DNA from 3 places in the Labrys okinawensis genome. Region 3 is predicted to be linked to each of the others. Evidence: predicted binding sites of a transcription regulator. Region 3 holds the regulator's gene; each other region holds the start of a gene.
What was found. The regulator LexA, encoded in region 3, represses DNA repair genes until DNA is damaged. The targets are predictions, from matches to a motif close to TGTTCNNNNTGTGTTCNG.
Positions count from the first base shown of each region.

Region 1: a site for LexA is predicted at 3,721-3,738, ahead of uvrA (excinuclease ABC subunit UvrA). Genes of this name have one in related genera too.
Region 2: a site for LexA is predicted at 2,825-2,842, ahead of ACMDCR_RS01715 (putative DNA modification/repair radical SAM protein). Genes of this name have one in related genera too.

Region 1 covers NZ_CP178864.1:3,779,605-3,785,867, reverse strand. Annotated here, with positions in the region: gene ACMDCR_RS17795 (ArsR/SmtB family transcription factor) at 1-85, shown strand, start outside; gene ACMDCR_RS17790 (MEKHLA domain-containing protein) at 160-630, shown strand; gene ACMDCR_RS17785 (DUF2938 domain-containing protein) at 620-1,099, opposite strand; gene ACMDCR_RS17780 (regulatory protein RecX) at 1,179-1,709, opposite strand; gene ACMDCR_RS17775 (cupin domain-containing protein) at 1,795-2,262, shown strand; gene ACMDCR_RS17770 (HAD family hydrolase) at 2,415-3,071, shown strand; gene arfB (alternative ribosome rescue aminoacyl-tRNA hydrolase ArfB) at 3,244-3,687, opposite strand; gene uvrA (excinuclease ABC subunit UvrA) at 3,814-6,263, shown strand, end outside.
Region 2 covers NZ_CP178864.1:341,647-347,909, forward strand. Annotated here, with positions in the region: gene speB (agmatinase) at 685-1,635, opposite strand; gene ACMDCR_RS01710 (Ku protein) at 1,804-2,613, opposite strand; gene ACMDCR_RS01715 (putative DNA modification/repair radical SAM protein) at 2,870-4,081, shown strand; gene ACMDCR_RS01720 (UdgX family uracil-DNA binding protein) at 4,078-5,499, shown strand; gene ACMDCR_RS01725 (aldehyde dehydrogenase family protein) at 5,622-6,263, opposite strand, start outside.
Region 3 covers NZ_CP178864.1:4,007,198-4,013,460, reverse strand. Annotated here, with positions in the region: gene gltX (glutamate--tRNA ligase) at 1-719, opposite strand, end outside; gene ACMDCR_RS18825 (ComEC/Rec2 family competence protein) at 849-3,149, shown strand; gene ACMDCR_RS18820 (TOBE domain-containing protein) at 3,177-3,383, shown strand; gene lexA (transcriptional repressor LexA) at 3,419-4,132, opposite strand; gene glp (gephyrin-like molybdotransferase Glp) at 4,246-5,466, opposite strand; gene moaC (cyclic pyranopterin monophosphate synthase MoaC) at 5,463-5,951, opposite strand; gene trpC (indole-3-glycerol phosphate synthase TrpC) at 5,948-6,263, opposite strand, start outside.

The sequences.
Region 1 (6,263 bases), 230 kb from region 3:
CTTGTGCACCTTGCAGCCGATCGCTCTTCAGGTGATCGAATGCTGGGTCAATGCGCGCAATGCGCCGCCTGCCTCGAAGGAATGAGGCTCGGGATTTCCGTCCCCCGTGGCGCACAATCGCATGTTATGACGAAGCCTGAGCCAACCTGGTCTTCGTCAATGCCTGCGCCCGTCCTTGCGACTGATCCCGTTTTTGCTGATCTTCTGAACAGCAGCTTCACCCGCCTTGTTGGCCGGCCCCTGATTCCGGCCAATGGCGCGGAACCGGGGGCAGCGCATTGGCTCTATGAGCTTGCTCCCTTCTGCGTGCTCGCCCACAACACGGCCAACGATCCAATATTCATCTATGGAAACAAGGCTGTACAGCGTTGTTTTGAATACGATTGGGAGGAATTGACGCGCCTGCCTTCACGCCTGTCGGCCGAGCTTCCTAATCGCGAGGAACGCCAGCGCCTTCTCGATATCGTGCGGCGGCAGGGTTTCATCAGCGATTACACCGGCATCCGCATCGCCAAATCCGGACGGCGCTTCGTTATCGAGAATGCCATCGTGTGGGAGTTGTTCGATGAAGCGGGCACCCGCCACGGCCAGGCGGCAATGTTCGCGTCCTGGCGCGATATCAGCGAATGAGCAGCGCCGTGCCCCACAGACCCAGGGCGAAGACCGTGTGGGCGACGAGGTTGAAGAAGCGCACCTTGTTGGGGCTCGGTGTCTTCGAAGCCGCCCAGCCGATGCCGAGGCCCGGCTGCAGCAAAAACCAGCCAAAGCCAACCGTGAGGATGCCGAAGATCCACGCCGGGATGAAGGTGGGACTGTCGAGCCACGCAGACCCGGCGAAGATCACCAGCAGGATCCCGTAGGCAATGCCGACGACATAGTGGCCAATCCAGCCGAGCGCCAGTTCATGCGCATAGGGCGCGGCCTGGCCGATGTCGTCGTGAAACACCTTGCCGTCCTTCAGATGCCAGAACCAACGCCCCACCGGCGCCCAGTTCGGCAGGCTCTCTCCGAAGAATTTGTAGAGGATGATCGCCCACAGATCCATGAGGATGGTCGCTCCAATGCCGATGGCCACCGAGCGCCAGAGAACGTCGAACATGTGAAATCCAGGAAGAGTAAAGAGGGATTGATCGTACCAAATCACCCCCAGCTGTCGGGCGCAATGGTCGACTGCCGCTTCAAGTCTCCAAAAGTGCTTCGATTTCCTCGGGGTCTCCTATAACGACGCGCCTTGCTAGGGAAATCGCGAAGCCGCCCCGAGCCAGCGCGGCGATTTCCTTCTCGATATCATGGTCGCGGTCCGGCCGACGCCAGGGTCCGATTCGCTTGCGCCGGGCGAACCGTGCCGCCGCCCTCTCCTCCACCGCCTCGCGATCGTCAATGGCAAAGGCCGCGGCCACCACGGTGGCATCGACTCCTTTGGCTTTGAGAGCGGCGCCGATCCGCCGCGTAGAATGGCCCTTGCTCCGGCCGATGTGGATGCGGGCCTCGACGAAAGCTGCGTCATCCAGAAAGCCAAGCCGGGTGCAATAGGCGATCGTCCGTTCGATCATCGCCGTTGCGTCGACATCGGTACCGAGCTTGCGCCGGGCACGGCGCTGCAGGGCCTGTCGAAGATTGGCGATGCTGGTCGTGCGCTGGCCCAGATAATGCAGCGCGGATTTACGCATCCAGCTTTCCTCGCGGTCGAGGTTGGGATCTGCAGGCATTCATCCATCCGTTTCGAATCGCAAAAGAGCTTGCCGGATATCGGGCCGCCGCGCCATCATCGAGCCCCAAAGGCAGGAGGCCGGCATGACTGGGGATCACGACCATCGCTGGAAACATGACGGCGTGCGCGTCATCCCGGGCGGCGAACTCGATGCCAATACGGCGCAGACACCCGGCATGGACCGCAAGGCGGCCATCAATTTCGCCCGTGTCGGCGCGCAGAAGATCTGGGCCGGCACGGTGACCATCCATCCCAATGCCAAGACCGGCGCCCATCATCATGGCCATCTCGAAAGCGTGATCTATGTGGTGAAGGGCCGGGCTCGCATGCGCTGGGGCGAGCATCTTGAATATGTGGCGGAGGCCGGACCCGGCGATTTCATCTATGTCCCGCCCTATGTGCCGCACCAGGAGGTCAATGCCAGTCCGGATGAGGTCCTGGAATGCGTGCTGGTGCGCAGCGACGGCGAGGCGGTTGCAGTGAATCTCGATATCGAGCCGGTGGAAAAGCCCGAATCCGTTCGCTGGATCGACCCGATCCATCGGGGGTGATCCCTGGGAGCGCGGAGATCTTGTCCGCCTCTTTCTTTCCCACGAACTTACCGTTTCCAAGAGCGGACAAGATGTCCGCGTTCCCAGGCGGAGCTTGACAGGACCCGTCTCTGGCGGGCACGTCACTGCTTTCCTCGTACCGGGCGGTTTGAATGTCGTTCTCTCTGGTGATTTTTGATTGTGACGGCGTTCTCGTCGATAGTGAAATCCTGTCCGCGCAGGTCGAGGCCGAAGCCCTGAGCAATCTTGGCGCGAAGGTGACTGCCGCAGATGTCATGCGGCACTTCCTCGGCTTGACACAGGACGCCCTGGAGAAGCGCTTTGAGCAGGATTTCGGGCTGAGGCTGCCGCACGATCATGCCCAGACCACCGCCCAGATGCTGAGAGCGGCCTATCTCACCCGGCTCGATCCGATCCCCGGCGTTCGCGAAGTGCTGGAGACGCTCACCATTCCCTATTGCGTCGCGTCGAACAGCCCGCCGGCCAAGCTCGGCCTCGGCCTTAGCGTCACCAATCTGTTCGAACTCGTCTATCCCAACATCTTCTGCTCGAAGCTGGTGGCTCGCGGCAAGCCGGCGCCGGACCTTTTCCTGCATGCGGCTAGGACCATGGGTGTCGCACCTTCCGAAACGGTGGTGGTCGAGGACAGCGTTGTCGGCATCAGGGCGGCCAAGGCGGCTGGGATGGTTGCAATCGGCTTCGTCGGCGGGCTCCACCACATGCCACCAAGCGAGGAAGCACTGGTCGCGGCCGGCGCCGATCACATCGCCGAGACGATGGAACAGGTCAAGATGCTGATCACGGCGTGATCGCTGGGAGCGCGGACGTCTCGTCCGCTCCTGAAACGAAGGGCGGGAGAATTGGAAAGCGCCATTGTTGAAGGACGAGACTGCTTTACGGCCTCAATCTCAGGCGATCATCGAGGCACTGTCTAGCAAGCGTATCGTTTCAAGAGCGGACGAGACGTCCGCGCTCCCAGTATCAGTCCATCGAGATCTTCGCTCCGCGCATTGACTTCACGCTGGAGCGCCGCGATTTGGATTCCAGCCGTCTTGCCTTGGCAGCCTTGGACGGTTTCGTCGCCTTGCGCGGCGGCGGAGGCGGCGTCGCTGCCTCGCGCAGCAGAGCCACGAGGCGGTCACGCGCGTCCTCTCGGTTGCGATCCTGCGTACGGAAGCGCTGGGCAACGATCACCACCACCCCGTCCTGCGTCAGTTTCCTGCCCGCCAGCTTCTGGGCGCGGATGGCGACCTCGTTCGGCAAGGAGGGCGAGGTGCGGATATTGAAGCGCAGTTGCACGGCCGTCGAGAGCTTGTTGACGTTCTGTCCGCCAGGGCCAGAGGAGCGCACGAAGTCTTCATCGATCTCGCGCTCGTCGATGGACAGGGTGGGAGTAATCTCGATCATCGCGCGTGCATAGCCCATCACCTTTCGCACCGCCGCAAAAATCTGCGGATAAGTTCACGAATTGTTCTTGTATTTTCGAGGGCCCTCCTTCAATTTCCTTAACAAAGCTCTTATCTCACGGCGAAAGCCCACAGGATCGTCTGAATGTCTGGCCGCCCCTCCTCCGGCAGCGCTGTCCCTTCGCCTGCCGACCGCCGTTTCATCACCGTGCGCGGCGCGCGCGAGCACAATCTCAAGAATGTCGATCTGGAAATCCCGCGTGACAAGCTCGTGGTTTTCACCGGCCTGTCCGGCTCGGGCAAATCCTCGCTTGCCTTCGATACCATCTATGCCGAGGGCCAGCGGCGCTATGTGGAGAGCCTGTCGGCCTATGCGCGCCAGTTCCTGGAGATGATGCAGAAGCCCGACGTCGACCAGATCGACGGACTCTCGCCAGCCATTTCGATCGAGCAGAAGACGACGTCGCGCAACCCCCGCTCGACGGTCGCCACCGTCACGGAGATCTACGACTATATGCGCCTGCTATGGGCGCGTATCGGCATCCCCTATTCGCCAGCCACCGGCCTGCCGATCGAAAGCCAGACCGTCAGCCAGATGGTCGACCGCGTCCTGGCGATGCCCGAGGGCACCCGCCTTTTCCTGCTCGCGCCCGTGGTGCGTGGCCGCAAGGGCGAGTATCGAAAGGAACTGGCCGATTTTCTCAAGCGCGGCTTCCAGCGCGTGAAGATCGACGGTACTTTCTACGAGATCGCCGACGCCCCTGCCCTCGACAAGAAGCTCAAGCACGACCTCGATGTGGTGGTCGACCGCATTGTGGTGCGGGCCGACATCGCCGCACGCCTGGCCGATTCCTTCGAGACCGCGCTGGAGCTTGCCGACGGTATCGCCGTGGTGGAACTGGCCGACCAGAAGGAGGAGGACGGCTCGCCCAGGCGCGTGATGTTCAGCCAGAAATTCGCCTGCCCCGTATCCGGCTTCACTATTCCTGAGATCGAGCCGCGCCTGTTCTCCTTCAACAACCCTTTCGGCGCCTGCCCCTCCTGCGATGGGCTGGGCACGGAGATGACGGTGGATCCGGTGCTGGTGGTGCCGGACGAAACGCTATCGCTGCGCAAGGGCGCCCTCGCCCCCTGGGCGAAATCGACCAGCCCCTATTACAATCAGACGGTCGACGCCCTCGCCAAGCATTACCGGTTCGGCGTCACCACCCCCTGGAGGGACCTGCCGGAGAAGGTGCAGCAGGTCTTCCTCTACGGTTCGGGCGAAGAGCAGATCCTTTTCTCCTTCGATGACGGCTTGCGTTCCTATGAGACGCGCAAGGCCTTCGAAGGCGTGGTGACCAATCTGGAGCGACGCTGGAAGGAAACCGATTCCGAGCAGGCGCGCGAGGATATCGGCCGCTTCATGGCCAATACACCCTGCAAAGCCTGCGGCGGTTTCCGTCTCAAGCCGGAAGCCTTGGCGGTAAAGATCGCGCATAATCATATCGGCCATGTCTCCACCATGTCGGTGCGCCAGGCGCAGGTCTGGTTCGAGGCGCTTCCGGCCGAGCTCAACGCCAAGCACAACGAGATCGCCACGCGCATTCTCAAGGAAATCCGCGAGCGCCTGCGCTTCCTGGTCGATGTCGGCCTCGACTACCTGACGCTTGCGCGCAATTCCGGCACGCTTTCGGGCGGCGAGAGCCAGCGCATCCGCCTTGCCTCGCAGATCGGCTCAGGCCTGTCCGGCGTGCTCTATGTGCTGGACGAGCCGTCAATCGGCCTGCATCAGCGCGACAACGAGCGTTTGCTCGAAACATTGCGGCGCCTGCGGGAACTCGGCAATACGGTGATCGTGGTCGAGCATGACGAAGACGCCATCCTGCAGGCGGATTACGTCGTCGATGTCGGTCCCGGCGCCGGCGTGCATGGCGGCCAGGTCGTGGCGCACGGCACGCCCGAAGAGATCATGGCCAACCCCGCCTCGCTCACCGGCAAATACCTGACGGGCGAATTGTCCGTGCCGATGCCGGCCGAGCGCCGCCGCCGGCAGAAGGGCAAGTCTCTCAAGCTCACCGGTGCGCGCGGCAACAACCTCAAGGACGTATCGGTGGAGGTCCCGCTCGGCCTGTTCACCTGCGTCACCGGCGTGTCGGGCGGCGGCAAGTCGACACTGCTGATCGACACCATCTACAAGGCGGTGGCGCGTCGACTGAACGGGGCGCTGGAGCACCCTGCCCCCTTCGACAAGCTCGACGGGCTGGAGCTGATCGACAAGGTCATCGATATCGACCAGTCGCCGATCGGCCGCACGCCGCGTTCGAACCCAGCGACCTATACGGGCGCTTTCACGCCGATCCGCGAATGGTTCGCCGGCCTGCCGGAGGCCAAGGCGCGCGGCTACCAGCCCGGGCGCTTCTCCTTCAACGTCAAGGGCGGGCGTTGCGAGGCCTGCCAGGGCGATGGTGTCATCAAGATCGAGATGCACTTCCTTCCCGACGTCTATGTCACCTGCGATGTCTGCAAGGGCAAGCGCTATGATCGCGAGACACTCGACGTAAGGTTCAAGAACAAGTCCATCGCCGACGTGCTCGACATGACGGTGGATGAAGC
Region 2 (6,263 bases), 3.4 Mb from region 3:
CCGAAAAGACACACCCTAGTGTAATGCTTATCGTAAACTAATGTTCCAGTTGGCGACGGTATTGTGTCATTTAGTCTGTATCTTATTAGATACTAATACTTCATTCTGTATCTATTTATACATTGTAAGGAATTGCGTTGAAAACAAAAGATAGACTATAAACGGATAACGTGCTTTTTCGGTGCAACTTGCCTCCTTTCTCTCTCCACAGACCCTGAGGTGAGCACGAGAACGGTGCGGGCCGGCTTTTATTCAGTTTTTCGATGGCATTTGGCCGTCAGCGGAGCAGAGCGTGTCACGGCGGCCGCATCGGGCCGGAACCGGGGGCTGGAAGGGATTTGTATCGGATTCGAGGGCTTCAAATCGACTATCGGCCCCAGCGGGCGGGTCGAAGGGATGATTCCGGGAGGCGATTCCCTGCAGCCGCCATACGCGGAGGCCATTCCTCCCGTGAGGCTTTCGGGCTTGCAGGGTGGCTCGGAGGACGCGGCAAGGAGACATTCAGGCCGATAGAGGACGCTCGGATCCAGACCTCACGCAGGAGGTGCGCAAGTCTACGAAGCCACGCGCCGATGCCGCTCGCCAGTGCGGGGCTTCAACATCCGTCCCGCAGCCGTGGCGAGCAAGCGCCCGCGGCGAAGCAATCCGCCTGTCCAGTTCTTCAGCCGCTCCGGCCATCCTCGGTCAGCGCCGCTGCACGCCCGGCAGCACGCAGAGCATCTCGAACAGGAGGTTTGCGGCCGTGATGGCGGTGTTGCCTGCCGGGTCGTAGGGCGGCGACACTTCCACGAGGTCGCAGCCGACGAGGTCGAGGCCCCAGCAGCCGCGGATGATCTCCAGCGCCTGGATGGTGGTGAGCCCACCGATCTCCGGCGTACCTGTGCCGGGCGCGATCGAGGGATCGAGGCTGTCGATATCATAGGAGAGGTAGACCGGCCCGCCGCCGACCTGAGAGCGCACTTCCTCCATCAGCGGCGTCAGCGATCTGTGCCAGCACTCCTCGGCCTGCACCACGCGGAAGCCCTGGCTGCGCGGCCAGTCGAAATCGTCGGCGGCATAGCCGGTGCCGCGCAGACCAATCTGCACGCAGCGTCGGGTGTCGAGCACACCTGCCTCGACCGCGCGGCGGAAGGGCGTGCCGTGGGCGATCGGCTCGCCGAACATGTGCTCGTTGATGTCGGCATGGGCGTCGACGTGGATGAGGCCGACGGGTCCGTATTTCTCCGCCATGGCGCGCAGGATCGGAAAGGAGAGCGTGTGGTCGCCGCCAAGCGTCAGCGGCTTGCAGCCATTGGCGATGATCCTGCGATAGGCGTCTGTGATGATGTCCACGCATTTGGGCAGGTTGAAGGTGTCGATGGCGATGTCGCCGATATCAGCCACCTGCAGGCTGTCGAAGGGGGCCGCCCGCGTCGCCATGTTGTAGGGGCGGATCATGCAGCTCTCGGTGCGGATCTGCCGCGGCCCGAAGCGGGTGCCGGGCCGATTGGAGGTGCCGATATCCATGGGAATGCCGACGAAGCAGGCATCGAGCCCTTCGGTAGTGGGCTGGGTCGGCAGCCGCATCATGGTGGCCGGGCCGCCGAAACGCGGCATCTCATTGCCGCCGAGGGGCTGATTGAAGATCCTGGCCATGCTGTCCTCCCACCAATGTGTCCGGCGAAGCTAAGCAGGTTTGCACAGGCAGGCCAATGGATTGCGTGGGAGATTGCGTTCTTTGAGTTTGGCGCGCGGCGTGACAAACGCCGGCGGGATAGAGGGGAAACATCGTCCGTGCGCTAGATAGGCGAATCCTCACGACGCCTACGCCCGCTTCCGCGCCGGCTTCGCCTCCGCTCCACCCTTGGCGCTCTCGCGCAACGCCTCCAGAAGGCTCACCACCTTGCCCTCGCGCTGCCTTGCTCGCGGCTTGATCTTGCGGCCCTCGATCTTGGCCTTCACCAGTTCGGCGAGGGCGGCTTCGTAGCGGTCGTCGAAGGCGGCGGGGTCGAAGCGGCCGCTCTTGGTCTTGATGATGTGGCCGGCGAGCTCGAGCATCTCCTTGTCGAGCTTGAGCTTGGGGATGTCGGCGAAGGCTTCCTCCTGCGAGCGGATCTCGTAGTCGAAATTGAGCGTGGTGGCGACCATGCCCTCGTCCTCAGGACGGATGAGCACGCTGCGCAGGCGGCGGAACAGCACCGTCCGCGCCAGCGCCGCCACCTTGGCGCCTCGCATGCCGTCACGCAGCAGGTCGAAGGCCTCGGCGGAGGTATCGTCGCTAGGGGCGAGATAATAGGGTCGGTCGAAATAGACGGTGTCGATGGCGTCCAGCGCGACGAAGCCTTCCACGTTCAGCGTCTTGTCGCTTTCGGGAATGGCCGCGGCGATCTCCTCGGGCTCCAGCATGATCACTTCGCCCTGCGGCGTCTCGTAGCCCTTGACCTGGTCGTCCCGCTCCACAAGCTTGCCCGTGTCGGAATCGACGAACTGGCGGCGCACGCGATTTCCGGTCTTGCGGTTGAGCGTATGGAAGGCGACGCGCTCGGAGGTGCTCGCCGCCGTAAAGAGCGCCACGCCGGCAGCAAGCTCGCCGACCTTGAGGACGCCTTTCCAATTGGCTCTCGGCTTGGCCATCATGCCTCCAGAGAAATGGATAACAGGTATCAACGCTTCGGAGATTAGCGGGTTCCTGGGAGCGCGGACATCCTGTCCGCTCTTGCAACGATACTTTGCAAAGAAAAGCGCCACTATGGTGCAAACAGTAACCGCCCAGCCTTCACCGCAACCGCTGCGTTTCAAGAGCGGACAGGATGTCCGCGCTCCCAGGGATTGCAAAGCTCGTGCATAGAACATAACATGAACATTCGCGACTCTGCCGGAGGCTCCCGCCATGGACGAGAAACTGGCCGCCAAGCTGCGCATCCTGGCCGATGCCGCCAAGTATGATGTCTCCTGCGCCTCCGCCGGCGCGCCGAAGCGGGTGGCGGCCAAGGACGGACTCGGCTCCAGCACGGGCGGGGGTATCTGCCATGCCTATACGCCGGACGGGCGTTGCATCTCGCTCCTGAAGATCCTGCTCACCAATTACTGCCTGTTCGACTGCGCCTATTGCATCAACCGCCGCTCCTCCAATGTCGAGCGCGCCCGCTTCAGCGTGGACGAGGTGGTGACGCTTACCCTCGAATTCTACAAGCGCAACTATATCGAAGGCCTGTTCCTCTCCTCCGGCATCATCCGCACGCCCGACCACACCATGGAGTTGCTGATGCTGGTGGCCAGGCGCCTGCGCCGCGACCATGGCTTTGCCGGCTATATCCATCTCAAGGCAATTCCGGAGGCGAGCCCCTGGCTGATCGAGCAGGCCGGGCTCTGGGCAGACCGGCTCTCCATCAATATGGAGCTGCCTTCCAAAGCGAGCCTGAAGCGGCTGGCGCCGGAGAAGAGCGGCGCCGGCATCGCCGCGGCCATGGGCCAGATGCATGAGCGTATTGCCGAGGCGCGGGAGGAGAAGCGCCATTTCGCCCCGGCCGGCCAGAGCACGCAGATGATCGTCGGCGCCGACGACACCACGGACGAGGCCGTGCTCGCCACCACCGCGACGCTCTACCGGAGCTATGATCTCAGGCGCGTCTATTATTCCGCCTTCAGCCCGATTCCCGAGGCCAGTGTTCTGTTGCCGGCCAAGTCTCCACCGCTTCAGCGCGAGAACCGGCTCTACCAGGCCGATTGGCTACTGCGCTTCTACGGCTTCAGCGTCGACGAGATCGCCGAGGGTGGCGAGAAGGGCATGCTGGCGCTCGACATCGATCCCAAGCTCGCCTGGGCTCTGAAGCACCGCGAGCGCTTTCCCGTCGACGTCAACAAGGCCGCACGCGAGATGCTGCTGCGCGTGCCGGGCCTCGGGGCGCTGGCGGTGGACAGGATCATCGCGGCACGGCGCCATACCTCGCTGCGTCTCGCCGATGTCGGACGGCTCACCGCCGGGCTGAAGCGGCTGCGGCCTTTCCTGATCGCCGCGGATTACCGCCCTGTGCGCCTTTCGGACCAGCTCGATCTGCGGGCCACGACAGCGCCACCGCGCCAGTTGAGCCTCTTCGCATGACAAGGCGGTTCGTCGTCCTGAAGGACGGGGCGGACCTCGCCGGCTTCCGGCGTGCGGTACGCAGCCTCGTCGCGGCCGATATCGCACCAGGGCAGGTCAGCTGGAGCACGGGCGCCATGGGGGCCGACCTGTTCGGCGCCGCGGAGGGAGAGCAGGGCCCGCCCGTGGCGTTGCCGCGCGCGCTCGGCGAATGGATCGACACTGCGCTATGCCATCGCGATCCCGAGCGCCACGCTCTGCTCTACACGCTGATCTGGCGCGTCCTGCATGGCGAGCGCGCCTTGCTGGACATCCCGAGCGACCCGCTCGTCCATCGCCTCGCCCGCCTCAACAAGGCGGTTGGCCGCGACATTCACAAGATGCACGCCTTTCTGCGCTTCCGCCGCATCGAGGAGCCCGCCGGCAGCGAGCGCTTCGCCGCCTGGTTCGAGCCGGAGCATTACATTCTGGAGGCCGTCTCGGGCTTCTTCGTCGACCGATTCCGCTCGCTGACATGGTCCATCCTCACGCCCATCGGTTCGCTGCATTGGGACAGGGAGCACCTTGTTGTCGGGCCACCCGGCCGGCGGGAGGACGTGCCCGCCGACGATCCCTTCGAAAAGGGCTGGCGCGGCTATTACGAGAGCACCTTCAATCCGGCCAGGGTCAATCCCGAGCTGATGCGTTCGGAGATGCCGAAGAAATATTGGCGCAACCTGCCGGAGGCTCAGGCCATTCCCGAATTGATCCGTCTTGCCCCCACGCGCGTTATGGAAATGCTGGAAAGGGAGGCCGCCATGCCGATCAAGCGCAACCCGGACAAGGCCGTCGCTGCCATGGCGGGGCAGGAGCCGCATTCCCTGGAAGAGCTCAACCGCATCATCGCCGCGTCTGAGCCGCTGGTGCCGGGCGCCACGCAGGCCGTGCTGGGCGAGGGGCCGGTCGGCGCCGGCATCGCCTTTGTCGGCGAGCAGCCGGGCGACCAGGAGGACCTGCAGGGCCGCCCCTTCGTCGGACCCGCCGGCCAGTTGCTCGACCGGGCGCTGAACGAGGCGGGCATCGACCGGCGCGAGGCCTATCTCACCAATGCCGTGAAGCACTTCAAATATGAGCTGCTCGGCAAGAAGCGCCTGCACCGATCGCCAACCGCCGGCGAGATCAAGCACTATCGCTGGTGGCTCGACAAGGAGCTCGACTTCGTGCGTCCGCGTCTCACCGTCGCCCTCGGCGCCAGTGCCGTGCAGGCGCTCGCGGGCAAGGCCCTGCCAATCGGGCGCAATCGCGGGCCGATCCAATTCGGCCAAAGAGCCGGCTTCATCACCGTGCATCCATCCTATCTGCTGCGCCTTCCAGATGCCGGGGCCAAGGAGGCCGCCTACGGCGACTTCGTCAGGGATCTAAGAGCGGCGAAGGCGCTGGCGGATGGAGCTGCGGCGTAGATCCGACGCCTTTCCGGATGAGGCGCGCCAAACACGGAGTGGCGGTCTCCGACCGCCAAAGCCGTTTTCCTAGAAGTGGCGCCGAGAAGCCTTCCCCGCTTTGCGGAGAAGGCTTTGCGCGGTCAGGCTTCGCCGTAACCGACCACTCCCTTGATCTCGAGGAAGTCGTGAATGCCGAAATCGGCATATTCACGGCCGTTGCCGGACTGCTTGTAGCCCCCGAACGGCGCGAAGGTGTCCCAGTCGGGATAGTTGAGGTAGACGGAGCCGGCGCGCATCTGGGAGGCAACGCGCCGCGCATGGGCGATATCGCTCGACTGGACATAGGCGGCAAGGCCGTAGACCGTGTCATTGGCGATCTCGATCGCCTCTTCCTCATCCTTGTAGGGCATAACCGAGAGCACGGGGCCGAAGATCTCCTCGCGCGCGATGGTCATGTCCGGCGTTACGCCGCCGAAGACGGTGGGGCGAACATAATAGCCGCGATTGAGGCCGTCTGGCCTGTCAGGGCCACCGGTGACGAGCGTGGCGCCCTCCTCGATGCCCCTGCGGATCAGCCGCTGGATCTTGTCGTATTGCAGTTGGCTGACTACCGGGCCGAGCACGCTGTCCTCCTTGCGTGGATCGCCCACCTTGTGGCGCTCCGCCGCTACCTTCGCGATCGTCAGCGCCTCCTCGTGCCGGTCGAGGGGCACCAGCATGCGGGTCGGCGCGTCGCATGACTGGCCGCTATTGCCGAAACAACCTTCCACGCCCTTGCTGAC
Region 3 (6,263 bases):
TTGGCGCCATCCGGACCGTGGATCAGCGGGATATGGGCCATGCGCGGTACTTCCCAGCCCATGGCCTCGTAGATCTGTTTCTGACGCGCCGCATTGGTGAGGTGGTCGTCGCCACGGATGATGTGGGTGACACCCATGTCGTGATCGTCGACCACCACTGCGAGCATATAGGTCGGCGTACCGTCCGAGCGGAGCAGAACGAGGTCGTCGAGGTCCGTGTTGGACCACGTGACCGTGCCCTGCACGTCGTCGTCGATGACGGTCGTGCCCTCGGTGGGTGCGCGCAGGCGGATGACTGGCTTGACGTCCTTGGGCGCGGTCGCCGGATCGCGGTCGCGCCAATAGCCATTATAGCGTGGCGCGCGACCCTCTTTGCGGGCCTTCTCGCGCATGTCGTCCAGTTCCTGCGGCGTGCAGTAGCAATAATAGGCCTTGCCCTTGGCGAGCATGGCCTCGGCCACCTCGCGATGGCGGGAGGCCCGCGCGAACTGGAAAATCGGCTCGCCGTCCCAATCGAGGCCGAGCCAGGACAGGCCGTCGAGGATGGCTGCGATGGCCGCATCGGTCGAGCGTTCGCGGTCGGTGTCCTCGATGCGCAGCAACATCTTGCCGCCCTTGGCCCTGGCATAGAGCCAGTTGAACAGGGCCGTACGGCCGCCGCCGATATGGAGGAAACCGGTGGGCGAGGGGGCGAAGCGAGTGACGACGGGCGAAGACATTGAAAATTCCAAAGACGACGGACGGGCAAGGCGCTCACTTTAGGGTAACCCCCTTGGCGAGCGACGTTGATATAAATAGGCTAGGGCGTTTAGCACAGGGTTTCATCGGGCGGTAGCGGCGGGGCGCCTTTGTCTGGGAATGATCGGGCACGTGTACGAGTTGGTGTCCTCGGTGGCAGGGGAGGCGAGGGAAGTCTCGTCCTCCCGGGCGCCGAAGGGGTCGGACAGGTCTTCGGCAACGTGCTGGCCTGGCTTGCCAAGGGGGTAGCCGCGGAAGTGGCGGCCTTCGAGCTGGCCCTGGTTGTTCCCATATTCCTCGGTCTCGGCGTGATCGCCTATTTCGCGGCGCCGGATGAGCCGAGTCTGACAGCGCCCCTGATCGCCACCTGTGTCGTCACCGCCGCCGCCTATTCGCTACGCGGACGCTGGTGGCCGCATGTCGCGCTTGTCTGCCTTGCCGCGATCGGTGTCGGCTTCTGCTCCGCCAAACTGCGCACCATGAGTGTGGCCACGCCGCAACTCGCCCGGTCGCTTTCCGGCAATGTCACGGGGCTGGTGCTCTCGGTGGAATCCCGGCTTGGCGACAGTGCCCGTGTCGTCATGCGGCCCGTTGCCATCGAAGGGCTTTCCGCCGAGGCCACGCCGGGCCAGATCCGTCTCACGCTGCGCCGGGCGGGAGATCTCAAGGCCGGCGATAGCATCACCGTCAAGGCCGTGATGCGTCCTCCTCCGCCGCCGGCCCTGCCGGGGGGTTACGATTTCGCCCGAGATGCCTTCTTCGACGGGATTGGCGCTGTGGGCTTCGTCGCCGGCAAGATCGCGCCGGCGGCAGCACCTATCGAGCCGGGCTATGCGGAAGCCTTCAATATCTGGATCGACACCCAGCGCAACCGGCTGACGGCGCGTATCGTCGAGGCGGTTCCTGGCGAGAACGGAGCGATCGCGGCCTCGCAGGTCACGGGAAAGCGCGGCGAAATCCCGAACGAGGCCAACGACGCCTTGCGCGCCTCCGGCCTCTATCATGTCGTCTCGATTTCCGGCCTCCACATGGCGCTGTTCGCCGGTGGTCTCTTCGCCCTGATCCGCGCCCTGCTGGCGCTCTCCCGGCGCGTCGTGCTCTATCGTGGCGCCAAGGAAATCGCCGCGATGCTCTCCCTGGCGCCTGCCGCGGCCTATACACTGTTCTCGGGGGCAGAGGTTGCGACTGTGCGCTCCTTCGTGATGACCGCCATCGTGCTGCTGGCAGTGGCGCTCGGGCGCAGCGCCATCACGCGGCGCAATGTGGCCCTCGCCGCCAGCTTCGTGCTGCTCACCACGCCGGAGCAGTTGCTCGGCCCGAGCTTCCAGATGTCCTTCGCGGCCGTCGCCATGCTGGTGGCGGCGCATGACGCCTGGGGCAAGCGCAAGCGGACCAAATACGCGACCTTCTGGGAACGCGGCATCGCTTCGGGCTTGGGCATCCTGCTGGCGATGATGCTGACGACGCTCGTGGCTTCGCTCGCGACCGCTCCCTTCTCCGCCTATCACTTTCACCGCCTGACCATGCAGTCGCTCGCCTCCAACCTGGTTGCCACGCCGATCGTCTCCTTCCTGATGATGCCGCTGGCGTTGCTGGCCGTGCTGGCCGAGCCTTTCGGCTACGGGGCGTTCTTCTGGCATCTCATGGGCTGGTCGGTCGGGTTGTTCATGCAGGTGGCCCGCTATGTCGCGACATGGCCGGGCTCGGATCTCGTCCTGCCGCAATTCTCGTCCGTTGCGCTATGCCTGTTCTCACTCACTCTCGTGCTGCTCACCCTGATGCGCGGCCGGCTTGCGGTCTTTACGCTCGTTCCCCTGTTCGGCGGCATCGCCGCGGCCGCGACTACGCCGACTCCGGTCGCGATCTTCGGCGCCAACGGCCATGCCGCCCTGGTCCGCAAGGGCGATTCCCTCACCTCGCTCGCCAACCGCTCAGACAATTTCGCCGTGCAGCAATGGCTGCTGGCGATGGGCGACCGACGCAAACCCGACGATCCCAGCCTCGCCGAGCAACGCCTGTGTGACAAGGAAGGCTGCTCCGCGCCGATCGAGGGTGGCGATATCTTCATGCTCGACCACACTCTCAACGCGGCGCAGGAAGATTGCGGGCATGTCAGCGTGCTGGCCGGCCCTGTCGCTCTCGGCACGAGCTGCGCGGGCAGGGGGATCGTGCTCAACCGCGACCTTATCTTCGCCGCCGGCTCCGTCGCACTCTACGCTGACCGTCCCACCGAGAGGGGCGGCGAAACACGTTGGCGAGTGGTTACGGCCCGTGATCTGGGGTCTTCGCGGCCCTGGGCACCGATGCCGGCCTGGGCGGCGAAGGTCTCCGTGCCTGCGCCGGCGGCATCGACGCAGACGCCCGATGCTGATTCGGCTGTGGACACCGCTGCACCGGATGGGGATGATTGAACATCACTCAAATCGGGAGGACATCTCATGAAGCTCAGCGCGCGCAACCAGATCAAGGGCATCATCAAGAGCGTCACGAAAGGCCAGACAACCTCGCATGTCCAGCTCGATGTCAACGGCACCATCGTCACCGCCTCGATCACCAACGAGGCGGTCGACGACCTTAAGCTTAAGCCCGGTCAGGCCGCCTATGCGGTGATCAAGGCCTCGGATGTGATGATCGCCGTGGATTGATTGCCAGGAGAACGGACCGGAGGTTCGTGCTCCCGTCAATAGCGGCGGAACAGGCCGACCAGCTTGCCCTGAATGCGCACCCGGTCCGGGCCGAAGATGCGGGTTTCATAGGCCGGGTTGGCGGCCTCCAGTGCGATGGAGGCACCGCGCTTGCGCAGGCGTTTGAGCGTAGCTTCCTCGTCGTCGATCAGGGCCACCACGATGTCGCCGGTGTCGGCATAGTCCTGGCGGCGGATCAGCACCGTGTCATTGTCGAAGATGCCGGCCTCGATCATCGAGTCGCCGCGCACTTCCAAGGCGAAATGTTCGCCCGAGGACAGCATTTCCGGCGTCACGCTGATGGTGTGGCTCTTGGTCTGGATGGCCGAGACCGGTGTACCCGCCGCGATGCGGCCCATCACCGGGATGAGGACCGGGCGGGCGGCATCGTCATCCGCCTCCGGGCGGACGGTGCGTACCTTGCCGAGGTTGCCCTCGATGACATTGGGTCGGAAGCCGCGCTGCGAGCTCGCGAGCGAGAGGCCCGGCACAGCCGATTCCGGCAGACGGACTACTTCCAGCGCCCGCGCCCGGTTGGGCAGGCGGCGGATGAAGCCGCGCTCTTCCAGCGCCATGATCAGCCGGTGAATGCCAGACTTGGAGCGCAAATCCAGCGCCTCCTTCATCTCGTCGAAGGAGGGCGGCACGCCCTGTTCCTTCAACCGCTCATGAATGAACCGAAGCAATTCGTGTTGTTTCTTGGTCAGCATGGGCGATCCCGTTATGGCAGCCTGCGAATCACGATGATTTGGCAAACAAAGCAAGAACATTGCTACATGTTCACACTGTGTTCTGCAAGAATGAAGTTCCCGTTAAAGCACGATCAATAACCGGCAGCGCGCAAGTCAATTATCTCGCACACATCGCCTGGCTTTGCTTCCGGAGCGAAGGGCGGGCGGATGACGAGGCAGTCCGCATGCTGCAGCACGCTGACCAGCGACGAATCCTGTGGCGCCAGTGGTGCTACCTTGATGATGCCGGAAGCATCGTCAAGTACGAAGCGGGCGCGGATATAATCCTCGCGCAGGTCGTTGGCCGGCCAAGAGGCGGCGAACACGGCTTTCCTGCGGGCAAGATTGGTCTCGGCGCGGCCGAGCAGGGTGCGCAGGAGGGGCACCAGGAAGAGCACGCTGCACACCACCGAGGAGACCGGATTGCCCGGCAGGCCGAGAATATGCATTCCGCCGAGCCGTCCGTGCAGCAATGGTTTGCCGGGGCGCATGGCGATCTTCCAGAAACCCAACGTCATGCCTTCGCGGGTGAGAGCCGTCTGGATGAGGTCGTGATCACCTACGGAAGCGCCACCGATGGTGACGAGGATGTCGGCCTTTTCATTGCGGGCGCGCTTGATCGCCGCTTCCAGGGCCGGAAAGTCGTCGCTGGCGATGCCGAGGTCGAGCACATCGCCGCCCTCGGCCTCCACCAGGGCAGCGATGGCGAAGGTGTTGGAGGCAACGATCTGGTCCTGGCCGACTGCTTCGCCCGGCAGCACCAGCTCATCGCCGGTGGCGAGGATGGCGACTTTGGGCTTGCGCCGAACCGGCAGGCGCGGGTGGTTCATAGCGGCGGCAAGGGCGATATCGCGCGGGCCGATCACGCTGCCTGGGGTCAGGGCCTCAGTGCCCTCGGCGAAGTCGAGCCCGCGGCTGCGGATATTGGCGCCCGGCCGGACGCCGCTCGCGATGATGACGCGGCTGCCGTCCCGCCTGGTATTTTCCTGGATTACCACTGCGTCGGCACCATCAGGAACCGGCGCGCCCGTGAAGATACGTACCGCCTGCTTTTCGCCGACTCGGCCCGCATAGCCGTGGCCGGCCGCCGATTCGCCAATCAGGTCCAGCGTGGCGCCATCGGAGGCGTCCTCGGCTCGCACCGCATAGCCATCCATCGCCGAGGCATGGAAGCCGGGCTGGGTACGCAGCGCTGTGATGGTCGAGGCGAGGGTCCGGCCTCTTGCCACCTGAATAGGTACTTCAACGGTCGGCAGCGTCTTGACATTGGCGACGACCTTGACCAGGGCGTCGGCAACCGGTAGCAGGCTCATCGGGCGTCCTCCGCGTGCCAATCGCCGGATTTGCCTCCGGACTTCTCAATCAGGCGAATGGCCTCGATGCGCATGCCGCGGTCGACGGCCTTTACCATGTCGTAGACGGTGAGGCAGGCGACGGAGACCGCGGTGAGCGCCTCCATCTCCACCCCGGTCTGGCCGGAGACCTTGGCAGTGGCCCGCACCGTGAGGCCGGGCAGGTTCGCATCGGGCTCGATCTCGACGGCGATCTTGCTGAGCAGCAGGGGATGGCAAAGGGGGATCAGCTCATGCGTCCTCTTTGCCGCCATGATGCCGGCGATGCGGGCGGTGGCAAGTACGTCCCCCTTCCGGGCATCGCCAGAGAGCACGAGGCCAAGCGTGGAAGCTTGCATCACGACCCGGCCCTCGGCGACGGCGACCCGGCTCGTCACATCCTTCTGTGAGACGTCGACCATATTGGCCGCGCCCGACGCATCGAGGTGGGTGAGGCCTGAGCTCATGCCGCCGCGCCCAGCGCCAGCAAGGCGCGCGTGGCGGCGGTGACGTCGGCCTGGCGCATCAGGCTCTCGCCGACGAGGAAGGTGTTCACGCCCACTTCACGCAGCCGCGCCACGTCATCAGGCGTGAAGATGCCGCTCTCGCCCACCAGCAGGCGGTCGCTCGGCACCAGCGGCGCCAGGGTTTCCGTCGTCTCCAGCCGGGTGACGAAATCGTTGAGGTCGCGATTGTTGATGCCGATCATGCTGACATCGAGCGGCAGGGCGCGCTCCAGTTCTTCGAGATTGTGGATCTCGCAGAGCACATCGAGCGAC